4 regions of the Leucobacter sp. NPDC015123 genome follow, and region 4 is predicted to be linked to each of the others. Evidence: predicted binding sites of a transcription regulator. Region 4 holds the regulator's gene; each other region holds the start of a gene.

Region 1 (3,594 bases), on a different contig from region 4:
GGCGCGTGCGAAGCGCGGCGGGATCCACATCCACGCCGCGCTTTTTGATTTCCAGCCTGCCGATCCCTCGTGCGGCCAGGGCGCGCTTGAGATCCTTCTCGCGTGCGGGGAGCTCCTCGAGGATCCTGAAGACCTGCCCGAACGGCGTCGCGGTCGCGTTGTCGGCGGTGAGGTAGGCGATCCCGTCGTGGATCATGCCGGCGTCGAGCTCCGCAGCGAGCTTTCCGATGAGGCGCGCGCGGATCACCGCACCGTCAGGCTCGATGAGGTACTCGCCGAGCTCGCGGGTATCGGCGTCCGGAAAGTCGGCGGCCGCGCTGAGCTCATGCCAGACCGGTGTGCTGCCGGTGACAGCTGCGCCGCCCGCGGCTGCCGCCCGCCCAGGGTCCCCACGCAGCACAGCTGCCGAGCGGCGGATACCCTGTCTGGCGGCGTCGCCGAACCACAGCCCCATCTCGACGACCTGGCCGTCGACCGAGACCCACTGAGCCTCGGCGTCGTCGGGAATGAGTTCGCGGTCGAGGCCGGGCCCGAGCTTGACGCCCCCGAACCGCACGGACCGTGCGGCGTCGAACGCGAAGGTGAGCGAGGGGGAGTAATCGTCGCTCGAGGCGAGCCTTCGAGTGTCTCGGTGGCCGGCAGTTCGTCGTGCAGGGTCGAGAAACACGGCGTCGGCGGCGCCTGCCCCGAGCTCAGTCGCGTCGCCAATGATCACCTCGTGCGGCGGGGCGCTACCGTGACAAGCCTCGATCCAGGCGGCTTCGACAGAGACATTGTGTGCAGCGAAGTCTGCAGTGAGCGGGTCGAGCTCGACCGCGCGTACTCCGAGCCCCGCGCGCAGAAACGCAAGCGACTCGGCGCCGAGGCCGCAGCCGAGGTCGGCGACCGCTGTTGCGCCGTGAAAACGGCGCGCGTGAAGCTCCGCAACGGAGCAACGAGACGCCTGTTCGAGCCCTGCCTGGGTGAAGAGCATTTCTCCGGCCCGCGGCCCGAACTTCGCTGCTGCTTTCTCGCGCAGCCCGGTCACCGTGAGCGCCGCGGCGAGCTCGTCAGGGGCTACGCCGTCGCGCCGCAGGTGCCGCCCGACGCTGTCAAGGCTGTCACCTGCCTCTCGCAGGGCCGCAGCTGAGGCGAGCAGCTCCGCGCCACGCCGACTCGTGAGCACATCCCATCCAGGAGGGGACGAAGCGGGCCCCGGGCTGGTCGCCCGGGGCCCGTCGCTGCGTGAGCCGCTCACTAGTAGTAGTAGCTCCCGCTCGCTGCCGCGCCGATGATCATGACGATGAAGCCGATGTACATTACGACAAACAACACGCCGAGCGCGATGGTGCAGTACCCGTAGATGACCGCGGTGAGCGCGAGGCCGCGCCCTGCGTCTCCGGTGCGCTTGATCTGGTTCAACCCAAGGTGCCCGAAGATGATTCCGGCGATGGGCGCGATGAACGCAAGGATGATCGCCACAAGCGCGTACGTGTTTGTGTCCTTGACGGTTGTGCGCTGCGGGGTGGCTGCTGCAGCCTGGTACGCGTAGGCGGGCGTCTCGTATCCGTACTGCGGCGCGGCGGTGCTTGCAGCGTCAGTAAGCGGCGCCCCGTGCGGCAGTTGCTCTGTCGGCTGTTCGGAAGCCGGTTGAGGCTGGTGCTGGGCTGGCACTGTGGGGTCGGTGGTGCTCATCATGCTCCAAGTCGTAGTGGGTGTACCACAGAGTGTACTCACTGGGTCTGAGGGGCCTGTGCGGCCGGTGTTCGCTGTCCGCGATTCGGCGCATCAACAGTTGGCACTCACCTTGCATGAGTGCCAACAGGGGTCATAGAATCTCGTACAGAGGCACTCGCAAGAGTGCGAAACTAACAGCTTTGGAAAGAGGTCAACCGTGTCGGTCGCCATTAAGCCGCTCGAGGATCGCATTGTCATTCAGCAGGTCGAGGCTGAGCAGACTACTGCTTCGGGTCTCGTTATCCCTGACAGCGCAAAGGAAAAGCCCCAGGAGGGCAAGGTTGTTGCAGTGGGCCCCGGCCGTGTCTCAGACAACGGCACCCGCATCCCCGTCGACGTGAACGTCGGCGACATCGTGATCTACTCGAAGTTCGGCGGCACCGAGATCAAGGCCGCTGGCGAGGAGTACCTCGTGCTCTCGAGCCGCGACATCCTCGCAGTCATCGAGCGCTAAGCATCGCTGAACGAGCCGGGGCCCGCCAACGCGGGGCCCCGGCTTTTTCGTACCCGCCAGTCGCCGTAGACTGTGAAGGTGAAGGACACTCGTGCTGGCTTAGGGTATGGAATCGGCGCGTATCTGATTTGGGGCGCATTCCCGCTCTTTTTCACGCTTATCGCGGTCGTGAACCCGTTCGAGGTCGTCTCGTGGCGAGTCGTCACGACGCTGCTTGTCTGCGCGGTGATTGTGACGGTGACGCGCAGGTGGCGCCGCGTTGGCAACGTGCTGAAGCAGCCGAAAACGTTTGGGCTGTTCGCCCTCTCGTCGATCCTGCTGTACGCGAACTGGCAGATCTTCGTGATCGGGGTGATCTCCGGCCACGTGCTCGAGACGTCGCTCGGCTACTTCATCAACCCGCTCTTCACGATCCTGTTCGGAGTGATCTTCTGGCGCGAGAAGCTCTCGCGCCTCCAGTGGATCGCGGTCGTCGTCGCTGGCACAGGTGTGCTGTTCTCAGCGATCTCCTACGGCAAGGTGCCGTGGATCGCGCTGGGTCTTGCCCTCTCGTTCGGCCTATACGGCGTCGTGCACCAACGCATCGAAGACGTCGATGGGGTCACGGGGCTCACTGTCGAGACACTCGTCTCCGTGCCGATCGGCCTGACCCAACTGGCAATCGTCGGTTCCGTCGCGGGTCTGAGCGCGTTCTCTCACGGGGGCGTGATTACGGCACTCGTGCTCGTCAGTGGGCTCCTCACAGCGGTTCCGCTCATCCTCTTCGGTGAGGCAGCTCGCAGGCTCCCGCTCACCTATGTTGGGTTCCTGCAGTTCCTCACCCCGGTGCTCGGTTTCCTCTTCGGGTACTTCATCATGCATGAAGAACTTCCCATCGCGCGGTGGATCGGCTTCATTGCTGTGTGGATCGCGCTCATGTTCCTCATCGCCGACATGATCGTGCGATTGCGGCGTTCGCCTAGCGCGGACCTCGCCCATCAGCCTCATACAGGTCCCATTCCCTTAGACTAGATAGTCTTCGACGACGCCACGAGCATTAAAGAGGTTGTATGGAACAGCGTGACCCTTTCGCGTTCACAGGACTCACTTACGACGACGTGCTGCTGCTTCCCGCGCACACCGACGTCATTCCGAGCGAGGCGGATACCTCGACGCAGCTCACGAGGCGCGTGCGGCTTGCAATGCCGCTCATTTCGGCGGCAATGGACACTGTCACCGAGACGCGCATGGCTGTCGCTATGGCGCGTAACGGCGGCCTTGGGATCCTGCACCGCAACCTGTCTATTCAGGATCAGGCGGAGATGGTTGACCGCGTGAAGCGGTCTGAAGCCGGGATGATCACGAACCCGCTCACCACGACTGTCGATGCGACAGTCGCTGAGGTCGACGCGATCTGCGGCGAGTACCGAGTCTCGGGACTGCCC
Region 2 (3,594 bases), on a different contig from region 4:
TCGCACGCAGGCCAGCAAGGCCGGCTTCGTTTCTAACGCCAGGCGAGGTAGACAGAGTGAGCAACGCCCATGAGTCTCGGCATGTTGAGTTTCGGCTGGGGCCGGGCCATCGAGCCTTGCGCGTTCTTGATTCACCCACCGGCCGAGGAGTTGTTCCCCGGGCCGGAGTTCTTTGGCGAAGTGCACGACCTCGCGGCCGGTATCGACCCCGAGGTGGGCGGCCTCTCGCCGCTACTCCGGGGTGAATTTCCTACGTGTAGTCAGGAGACATCCGTTCCAGCAGAACACGGGGGTCTGCTTCGCGTAGTGTCCACAACCCGAGGGTGACCCCACTGAGCGATCACGGGGCAACAGGGGGATGTGAGCACGCGGACGCAAGGAGAGCTTCGGGTTTGGCTAAGCGAATTCGGCACGCGTCAGCGGCGAGACCAAACAGAGGACTTCGAGACCGCAAGCATGCCAGCGCTCAATGCCAAGACCGCGGGCGGTTGGCAGATGCTGCATGTCCAAACCATCACCTGACCGGCCCCGTATTCTCGCGCTGCGGAGCGCCGGCCTCACTCACTCCCAAATCGGCGAAGAAGCCGGTCTATCTCGTACACGCATCGCACAAATCCTGAACCAAGCGCTCGCGCCAGAACAGCTCGACGAGCTCCGTGCGCGCGTCTACGCGAGAGCAGAGGGGCTCCGAAACAAGTCATAGATGTCAGTGGGCACACAGACGCTGTTCGAGCAAACTTTCGGACAGGGGAAGCCGTGACGCGCACCGACACAACCAACGGCATCGAGTGCATGCCATGCGTGTAAATCGACACCAATCTATGGGCGTCATACGCCAGCCCAAAGACCCTCCCGTCGCAATGAGCGTTGCTCTCGCAAACCGCGACAACGTATCCATGTTCTTTGTGCAGTAATGGCATCCCCAGCCATCCAAGCGACGCGTTATCTCGCAGCACGGCGCCCTCGAGGCCGCGAGCGCATCCGTACTGTGGGGGCTTGAGAAAGCCAACTCCCACGGCGCGCGGGCGCCTGTCCAGCCAACGGCGCTAAATCCGTCCAGAAGCGACGAACATAGCCCCCCAGTGGGCCCGCGCCTCCTCCGTGGCGAGAACAGGGTTACTGGGGGCCATTCGTGATTGCATGCGGAGCCAGAGCGTCAACACCGTACGAGTCGGCCAGATATGTGCAAGAGGATATTCGTGTTGCTGGATCACATAGGGCGGTTCGCGCAGTGTGGTTGGCGCGACTGGTGGTCTTGTCCAGAAGCGCTGCTGGCTGCTCTACAGGTTGTAAGGCGCGGTCGTCTTGTCGCCCTTGTCGGGATGGCGGATCAGCCCTGGGTCTGATTGCTCTTTGCGGGGGTTTGCGTCCCCATCGAATTCCTCGTCAGCGCCGTCCATTACGGGTTCGTCAACAGTGTCCTCGGTGGGCTTCTTCTTCTCGTTCATGTTGCATTCCCTTTCCTGAGTGGGACACCACCATACGCCTCAAACATGGGGGCAGCTACTTTTTGGGCCTGTAGCTGCTTGCGGATATGGCGGCAGGGGGCATTGATGTCGTTGAACACGGCTCGAGTGGTCCGGAATGTGAACTCTGTGGCGTTGGTCTTTTGAGCAATTTTTGAGCATTCTTTATTAGCACTCTCAGGGTCAGAGTGCTAATCTAAATCACACCTGAGCGGAACCGACTCAGGTTTCTATCGAAAGGAGACTGATCTCAATGGCACTGACATTTGACCCTTTCACTGAGCTCGAACGAGTCGCCACCGGCATGCTGCAGGCGCGCACCGCGCCACGCGCCATGCCCGTTGACCTCTACCGAGACCAGGACCGATACTTCCTGACAGCTGATATGCCAGGAATCGACCCAGGCAGCCTCGATATTGACGTCGACGGCCAGCTACTCACGATCCGCGCTTACCGTTCAGGCGCGAACTCCGACGGCGTGAAGTGGCTGACACAGGAGCGCCCCGAGGGCGCCTACTTGCGACAGTTCAGCATCGGCGAAGGCATCGATACCGAGAACATCAGCGCCACCTACAAGGACGGTGTCCTCAGCGTCATCCTTCCGCTGAACGCAAAGGCAAAGCCGCGGAAGATCGAGGTGGCAATGCCGTCGACTGAAGCAGCTGAGGGGAAGTCGATCACCGCCTAACAAGCTGGTCCTGCACGTACAACCTGAGCCTGATATGAACGAGCTGCGGCCCCGTTCCCGAGAGATACCTATCTCTCTGGAACGGGGCTGCGCCTCGTCTCCGCCGACGAGAGGGTCATTCGGGCTCTGCGTGCGCTCTTCAAGGCTGCCGCCCTGTTGACGTCTCTTGAGCGCTTCGGGGCAGGTGATGTGCGCGAGCGGGTCCCGGCACGTATGAGGCATGGTCAACGCGCGAAGGGTGTCCTCGTCGCCATCGGCCGCTCGAAGCGCCAGCACCATGTCACTTGCCAGGCGTCGAGGAAGTGAGCGGTGAAATGCCATTCGAACCCCTCTCGAGCCCTTCTCGAAGTACTCACGGGGCACCCGCCGGTTGCAGCAGCGCTAGTGAGTCCTTTGGGCCCACCCCCACTCGCTCGGTTGAAAAGGTCGACGAGTCGGTCGCAAAGTTATCGTTCCATCCAGTGAACTCTCGGTAGCTTGACCTGCGCCGATGCTGTTGCTGGGAACGCCAAGTGGCACGTTCGCCGGCGCAACGGTGAGGTTCCTCGTTCGCTACGAGACCGCGGATGAACTCCGCGAGAGCAACATGTGTCCGCAGGTGGAGTCGGCTGCTCTTGAAGAATGCATCTCTGGCGGTTGGCTTGGATCGATCGTGTTCGACGCGTCGCCCCAGAAGCTCTGGTCATTACAGTTCTGGGCGCTTCTCATTAGTGGTTCCATAGTCGTCCTGCTCATTTGGGGCTTGATCACCGGATGAGAGAAGTCCTACCCCCGGCAGACAACAGATGAACGCGTGCCTACCGTGCCCTTCTTGTACCGCCAACTAGGCGGTAACCTGCTTTGAGTCTGTCGCTGCATCACAGCGACGATTATCGGCGGTCTTTCGCCACCGGCCTGAGCGAGGGGCCCACGTCAATGAGCTATGAAGCATCCAACAATGAGGCGCAGGCGCACGTCACCCCGCCCGGCACGGTTCCTCCTCCTTTTGGGGCAGGCTTCGGACGACTTCCAAAACACATTAGAACTCACACCATTGACTACCTCGACAAGGAAATCGCGCAAGCGCGACGTGAACGCAAGAACCTATCTGCCGACAGCTTTACCTTCGCGAACCGGCGCGGCAGCTCGACGACGCGATCTCTCGCACTGAGTCACTCTGGGAAGCGCTCCTCGGACGTCACTAGCCGCGTGTAGTTACTCGGCTGGGCTCCTCGTTATCGCGGCGCTGTGCCCTGTCTTCGGCAAGCGCCTCAACTGCCTCGGTAAGTGACTCTAAGACGCGCTGAACGCGGTCATGGAGTGCATGACAGTTCCCCGATGTAAATGCCCTCCCATTCGTGAATTCTGATAGCTCATCCCGAGCTTCATTGATGCAGCGATTCAGGATCCCATTCGTCTTCCCCATGCCGGCCACTCTACCTACCGACTTCTTCGAAGAGC
Region 3 (3,594 bases), on a different contig from region 4:
CGATTGTGGGGGCACCGTCAGTCACGCCCCTTGCCGACAAGCCGAAGGCGACACTTCCGGTGACCGTGCAGTCGCACGACCGCACCGGCGACGTGCCAGTCGAGGTGACCGACACGTCTCGGGTGCTCGCCATCTCGCTCACGGGGACCCTCGCCGACATCGTCTACAACCTTGGCCTCGGTGATCAGCTCATCGGACGCGACGCGACGACAACGTTCCCCGGCTCTGAAGATCTCCCACTCGTCGTGACTGGCGGCCACGATATCGAGGCAGAGTCCGTGCTTGGCCTCGAGCCCACAGTTATCTTCACGGACCTCAGCGTCGGCGGCATCGACTTCGTGAATGTCATGCGCAACGCAGGCGTGCCCGTCGTCGTCGTCAAGCGCTCGATCGATCCCGCTTCGGCGGCCGAGGCAACCCAGCAACTTGCGGACGGCCTCGGCGTCTCAGCGGCAGCGACCGAGTTGAACGCCAAGGTCGCCGACGCGATCGCCGCGAAGGAGGAAGAGGTCGCCCGTCTGATTCCCGCTGACGAGGCCAACCGGCCTCGGGTCGCATTCCTGTACGTTCGCGGTGGCGCCGGGATCTACTACCTGTTCGGTGAAGGGAGCGGGGTCGATACACTCCTGCAATCGCTCGGCGTCATCGACGTTGCCGAAGAGGCAGGCTGGAAGGGTGAGCGCCCGATGACAGACGAGGCGCTCGTGAAGATGGACCCTGACATCATCCTCGTGATGTCGAAGGGACTCACGAGCACTGAGGGCGTAGACGGCCTGATCGAGGCTCAGCCAAGCATCGCGCTCACGACAGCAGGCAAGAAGCGCAGGATCATCGACATCAACGACTCGATGCTGTTTGCGAGCGCTGGGCGCACCCCCGACGTTATCGACGCCCTCGCCCGTGCGATATATGCGCCGGACTCGCTCTAACGGGCGCACCGCGCTCGGCGGTCCGGCGCTGCCGACGCCCCCGGCGGCAGCCGACGTGCGAAGCACGGAGGAAGACTCGCTCTAACGAGCGCACCGCGCTCAGCGGTCCGGCGCTGCCGACGCCCCGGGCGGCAGCCGACGTCGTGCGGGATTGGGCGGGGTGTGGGCCGCTCCGAAGACGTTCAGGATGCACGGTGTCAAGGCACTGTATTCTTGAGCGTTGAAACTCTCGGACGCCTGTTGGCGATCGAGTTTGGGTAGGGGACCTTGGAGACACGGGTGACAAAGGAACACGAGGCGGCGCACGGCGCACGTTCGCGACGCACCGCGGCTTCCGACTACCCGGCCGACAGGTTTGATGAGATCCCGGCCGGCGGCCGCATTGGCGCCCACCGCGTGACGGCTCAACCACGCGTGACCTGGCACTTCGTGCTCGGCGGACTGATTGGCGCTGCCTTGCTGACGACTATCGGCATTGTTGGTGTCACGATCGCGGGTTCGAGTGGCTCGCTACCGCTGCCCTCTTCACAGGGTCCGGCTGCCGCGGATACGAAAGTGAAGCCCAAGCTCACGCCGGAGGCAACAGTCGCGGTGCTCGACGGCACGACAGCTGAAGGTGACATGGCGCAGGCCGTCGCGACGATCATCACTGACGAGAAGTGGGGCAAGATTGTACTCAACACCCCCGCAGCAGACACCGATATCGAGATTTCAGCGGTCTTCTACACAGATCCTGCGAACGAGCCCGCGGCGCTCGGGCTCGCCGAGAAGCTCGGCGGCGTTTCCACCTACCTGAACACCGAGTACGCCGAGGGCAACTCTGACCTCGTCGTGCTGATTGGCGCCGACTACGCCGGCCCCGGCAAGTCCGCGAAGTAGTTCGTATCTCCGTTCGCTGCAGGCGAGCGCCCCTCCTTGCACTCTCAGCACCTGAGTGCCAAAATTGGTGTTAGCAGTCGGATCGACTGAGTGCTAAACCTGGCGCAGAACCCTTACGGTTTCTGCAGCTTTCCCTAGACGTCCGGGAGGGGCGAATTACATGGCAAAGATGATTGCGTTTGACGAAGAGGCACGTCGCGGCCTTGAGCGGGGTCTCAACATCCTCGCTGACACTGTCAAGGTGACGCTGGGCCCGCGTGGCCGCAACGTCGTTCTTGAGAAGAAGTGGGGCGCCCCGACGATCACTAACGACGGCGTTTCGATCGCGAAGGAGATCGAGCTCGACGATCCATACGAGAAGATCGGCGCTGAACTCGTCAAGGAGGTCGCAAAGAAGACCGACGACGTCGCAGGCGACGGCACCACCACCGCTACCGTGCTCGCACAGGCGCTCGTCCGTGAGGGCCTCCGCAACGTTGCTGCGGGCAGCGACCCCATCGCTCTGAAGAAGGGCATCGAGAAGGCTGTCGCGGCTGTCATCACCGAGCTGCACGCGCACTCGAAGGAGATCGAGACCACCGCCGAGATCGCTGCAACCGCTTCGATCTCCGCAGCTGACGAGCAGATCGGCGCGCTGATCGCCGAAGCTATCGACAAGGTCGGCAAGGAAGGCGTCGTCACCGTCGAGGAGTCGAACACGTTCGGCACCGAGCTCGAGCTCACCGAGGGCATGCGCTTCGACAAGGGCTACCTGTCGGCGTACTTCGTCACTGACGCTGACCGCCAGGAGGTCGTCTTCGAGGATCCGTACATCCTCGTCGTCAACAGCAAGGTCTCGAACATCAAGGACCTGCTCCCCGTCGTCGATCCGGTCATCCAGTCGGGCAAGCAGCTCCTCATCATTGCTGAGGACGTCGAGGGCGAAGCACTCGCGACCCTCGTGCTGAACAAGATCCGTGGCATCTTCAAGTCGGCAGCCGTGAAGGCTCCGGGCTTCGGCGATCGCCGCAAGGCAATGCTGCAGGACATCGCGATCCTCACCGGCGGCCAGGTCATCTCGGAAGAGGTCGGCCTGAAGCTCGAGAACGCAACGCTCGACATGCTCGGCACCGCTCGCAAGGTCATCATCACTAAGGATGAGACCACCATCGTTCAGGGTGGCGGCGAGAAGGAAGCAGTCGAGGGCCGCGTGCAGCAGATCCGCCGCGAGATCGACAACACCGACAGCGACTACGACCGCGAGAAGCTCCAGGAGCGCCTTGCGAAGCTCGCTGGTGGCGTTGCAGTCATCAAGGCTGGCGCTGCGACCGAGGTTGAGCTCAAGGAGCGCAAGCACCGTATCGAGGATGCAGTCCGTAACGCAAAGGCAGCTGTCGAGGAGGGCATCGTCCCCGGCGGCGGCGTCGCACTCATTCAGGCCGGCGCAAAGGCGTTCGCAAACCTCGAGCTCACCGGCGAAGAGGCTACCGGCGCGGCTATCGTGCAGGTAGCCATCGAGGCACCGCTCAAGCAGATCGCCCTCAACGCTGGCCTCGAGCCCGGCGTTGTCGCGCACAAGGTCTCTGAGCTGCCCGTTGGCCAGGGCCTGAACGCAGCTACCGGCGAGTACGTCGACATGCTCGCAGCCGGCATCAACGACCCGGTAAAGGTCACTCGTTCGGCTCTGCAGAACGCAGCGTCGATCGCAGGCCTGTTCCTCACCACTGAGGCAGTCGTTGCAGACAAGCCCGAGCCCGCTGCTCCCATGGCAGCTGACCCGGGTGCAGGCATGGACTTCTAAGTCCCG
Region 4 (3,594 bases):
GCGACTTCTCTTTGTGCGAGAGCTTCGTCGGTGTGGCGACCTGCATCGCGATCTTCAGATCGCCGCGAGACGTCGAGCGCAGTCCCTGGATGCCGCGGCCGCGAACTGACAGGAGATCGCCCGACTGGGTGCCAGCCGGAATCTCGACCTTCACGCTCCCGTCAAGTGAATCGACCTCAACCTCGGTGCCGAGGATCGCATCAGTCATCGAGACCTGCATCGTGCTCAACAGATCGTTGCCGTCGCGGCTGAAGACGTCGTCGTGTTCGACGCGGAACTCGATGAACAGGTCCCCGTTCGGCCCGCCAAACGGCCCGACCTCGCCGCCACCACGCATCTGCATGCGCGTGCCCGTGTCGATGCCCGAGGGAATGTCGACCTGCATCGAGCGACGCTCGCGCAACCTGCCCTTTCCTGCACACTCAACACACGGGTTCTCGATGATCGTGCCATACCCCTGGCAGCTCCCGCAGGGATGCATCGTCACAACGTTGCCAAACAGCGACCGTACCTCGCGCTGCACCTGACCCTGCCCACGGCAGACGTCACACGTTACCGGGTGCGTGCCAGGCTGGCAGCCGTTGCCACCGCACGTATTGCAGAGCACGGCCGTGTTCACCGTGATGTCACGCTGCACGCCGAAGATCACCTCTGAGAGCTTCACGTCGACGCGAATCAGCGCATCCTCGCCCCGCTCCTCGCGGGCACGGGGCCCGCGAGAGCCGCCACCAAAACCGCCACCGAAGAAGGTCTCGAAGATGTCGCCGAACCCGCCGGCTCCACCTTGCTGACCACCCATGTCATAGCGCTGGCGCTGCTCGGGATCGCTCAGCACGTCATAGGCGTGCGTGACGCTCTTGAACTGCTCGGCGGCCTCGTCGCTCGGGTTCACATCGGGGTGCAGCTGGCGAGCCAGCTTGCGATACGCCTTCTTGATCTCTTCGAGGCTCGCTTCGCGAGAAACGCCGAGCGTCTCGTAGTGATCCGCCACTGTTGTACTCCTAGGTGTCGTGGATTGGGTAATGGTGCTGGGACCGGCTAGCGCGCACGCGCAAGACCCGAAGCCCTCAGCGGTCTTCGCTCAACAGCTTGTTGAGGTATCTGGCAACGGCACGGACCGCCTGGATATTCCCGGCGTAGTCCATGCGAATCGGACCGAGCACGCCGAGTCTGGACGCGCCTAGTTGTTCATAGTTTGTCGCGATGATCGACGCATCGGAGAGCCCATACGCCTCATTCTCGCGCCCGATCGAAGCGGCGATATCGCGCTCGTCCTGCACAAGTTCGCCGAACAACCGAAGCAACGTCACCTGCTCCTCAATTGCTTCGAGCACCGTCGGTAGCGCCCCGGCAAACTCTCCCGGCCTTGTCAGGTTTGCTGCGCCCGCCACGGCGATCCTGTCGCTGCGGTTTGCTTGCAGCTGCTGCGAAACCGCCCCAAGCACAAGCTCGGCGAGTGGCGCGTCGGCAGGACCAACCAACGTGTGCACCGTCGCGGCAAGCTCGGCCACAGCGCGATCTGCTGCGTCGATGTCCTGGCCAACAATGTTCGCTGCGATACGCTCGCGAACGGCTGTGAGCCACGGTTCGTTCGCACGCTCCGCTGGAAGCATGGCCGTCTGCTGCTCGACAACTCCGTTTCCGAGGATGAGCACGCAGAGCACTCGATTCTCGCCGAGAGCGACAAGGTCAATGTGCCTGACGGCGACTGTGCGCAGCGACGGATACTGCACGACCGCAACCTGATTCGTGAGCTGCGACAGTAGGCGCACCGTGCGCGCCATGACGTCGTCAAGATCACTCGACTCGCCAAGAAACCGCTCGATCGCCGAACGCTGCGCGGCTGTCATTGGCCGGAGCTTCGCGAGTGTGTCGACGTACAGGCGGTAGCCCTTGTCGGTTGGCACCCGCCCCGAAGACGTGTGGGTCTGAGCGATAAGCTCGTCGTCTTCAAGCAGCGCCATGTCGTTGCGAATCGTCGCGGCAGATACGCCAAACGAATGGCGCTCCACGATCGATTTCGAGCCGACGGGCTCGTTGAGCGCGACGTAGTCACTCACGATGGCGTGCAGCACGGCGAGACTGCGCTCTGGAACCATCACGCACCGCCTTTCTGGCACTCGAACAACCTGAGTGCCAGTCTACTACCGAAGGAGATGTCCGACGACTGTGTCAGCCAGCAGCCGGCCGCGGAGCGTCGGCACGATCCTGCGCTCGGTCCCGCCGACCCCAAGCGCCGCGCGGCCATCCACGAGGCCATCCGCGATCAGAGCGGGCACGGCGGCCCGACCCTGTTCGCTGAGAGCGTCGATCGCGAAGCCGTCAGCGATGCGGGTCTCGAGCAATACGCGCTCGCTATAGCGTGCTTCGTCAGTCAGGAGCTCACGGGCGTGAGCCGGAGACAGGCCCTGCCCCATCCGTTCGGCGTAGGCCCGCGGATGCTTCACGTTCCACCATCGCAGGCCCCCAATGTGGCTGTGAGCGCCGGGGCCCGCGCCCCACCAGTCTTCGCCGGTCCAATACGACAGGTTGTGTCGCGACCGCGTCTCGCGAGAACGCGACCAATTGCTGATCTCGTACCAGTCATAGCCCGCTCCGGAGAGCTTGGAGTCGAGGAGCTCGTACATCTCGGCGTGCAGATCGTCGTCTGGAGCCGCGACTTCGCCGCGCCGGATCTGCCCTGCAAGCTTCGTACCCGCCTCAACGATCAGCGCGTACGCCGAGAGGTGGTCAGGTTCGTTCGCGAGCGCGGCATCAAGCGAACGCTCCCAGTCGGCGAGCGACTCGCCAGGCGTGCCGTAAATGAGATCAAGGCTCACCTGCAGGCCGGCTGCGCGCGCGGCGTCAACGACAACAGGGACCCGCTCGGGGCTGTGCGTCCGATCGAGCGTGCGAAGCACATGGGGCATCGCCGACTGCATCCCGAAGCTCACCCGGGTGAACCCGGCCTCGGCGAGTGTGTCGAGGTACTGAGCGTCGACCGAATCAGGGTTCGCCTCCGTTGTCACCTCAGCGCCTGGGGCAATCCCCCACTCGTCTCGGATGCGACCGAGCACCATTGCCAAATCAGACGCAGGCAAAAGCGTCGGGGTGCCTCCCCCGAAGAAAACAGTCGATACCTCGCGATCGGGGAGCCCGGCCGCGCGCATCACCTTGGCGCCAAAGCTCAGCTCCGTCGCAGCTTCAGCAGCGTATCCGGCCTGGCTCGCGCCACCGCCAAGCTCACTCGCAGTGTAGGTGTTGAAGTCGCAGTAGCCGCAGCGCACCCTGCAGTATGGCACGTGGACGTAGACGCCAAACGCGCGATCGGGCGCGCCCGCGAGCACGCTCGCCGGGAGTGCCCCGTCGGCCGGAGCCGGATCGCCTTCGGGGAGCACACTCGGCATTATCAGTCGTCCCGCGAAGTGTCGCCGTCAGTCTCCACGCTGTCAGCCCCGGCCCCAGTGCTCGTTCCGGCGTCGACACTCGCGTCGCCATCGGCACTGGCATCCGCACTGGCACTGGCGTCGGCGTCGGGGTCGCTCGACTCGTCCGCGGATACGCTTCCTCCGTCGCCCGTCGAAGCGACTCCGCCGCGAATAGCGGCGCCAGGAG

What was found. The regulator HrcA, encoded in region 4, represses chaperone genes, less so after heat shock. The targets are predictions, from matches to a motif close to TTNGCACTCGNNNNNNNCGAGTGCNAA.
Region 1: the regulator HrcA is predicted to act here: its motif matches at 1,775-1,801, upstream of groES (co-chaperone GroES).
Region 2: the regulator HrcA is predicted to act here: its motif matches at 1,635-1,661, upstream of ACF07D_RS01940 (Hsp20/alpha crystallin family protein).
Region 3: the regulator HrcA is predicted to act here: its motif matches at 1,879-1,905, upstream of groL (chaperonin GroEL).

What each region holds. Positions count from the first base shown of each region.
Region 1 covers NZ_JBIBVH010000001.1:313,215-316,808, reverse strand. Annotated here, with positions in the region: gene ACF07D_RS01355 (SAM-dependent methyltransferase) at 1-1,165, opposite strand, end outside; gene ACF07D_RS01350 (DUF4190 domain-containing protein) at 1,237-1,677, opposite strand; gene groES (co-chaperone GroES) at 1,874-2,170, shown strand; gene rarD (EamA family transporter RarD) at 2,249-3,181, shown strand; gene guaB (IMP dehydrogenase) at 3,220-3,594, shown strand, end outside.
Region 2 covers NZ_JBIBVH010000001.1:425,028-428,621, reverse strand. Annotated here, with positions in the region: gene ACF07D_RS01950 (sigma factor-like helix-turn-helix DNA-binding protein) at 503-703, shown strand; gene ACF07D_RS01945 (hypothetical protein) at 1,281-1,448, opposite strand; gene ACF07D_RS01940 (Hsp20/alpha crystallin family protein) at 1,720-2,154, shown strand; gene ACF07D_RS01935 (hypothetical protein) at 2,645-2,911, shown strand.
Region 3 covers NZ_JBIBVH010000002.1:239,887-243,480, forward strand. Annotated here, with positions in the region: gene ACF07D_RS04925 (hemin ABC transporter substrate-binding protein) at 1-929, shown strand, start outside; gene ACF07D_RS04930 (LytR C-terminal domain-containing protein) at 1,209-1,808, shown strand; gene groL (chaperonin GroEL) at 1,969-3,588, shown strand.
Region 4 covers NZ_JBIBVH010000003.1:315,836-319,429, forward strand. Annotated here, with positions in the region: gene dnaJ (molecular chaperone DnaJ) at 1-991, opposite strand, end outside; gene hrcA (heat-inducible transcriptional repressor HrcA) at 1,068-2,099, opposite strand; gene hemW (radical SAM family heme chaperone HemW) at 2,145-3,386, opposite strand; gene ACF07D_RS08260 (DUF1990 family protein) at 3,389-3,594, opposite strand, start outside.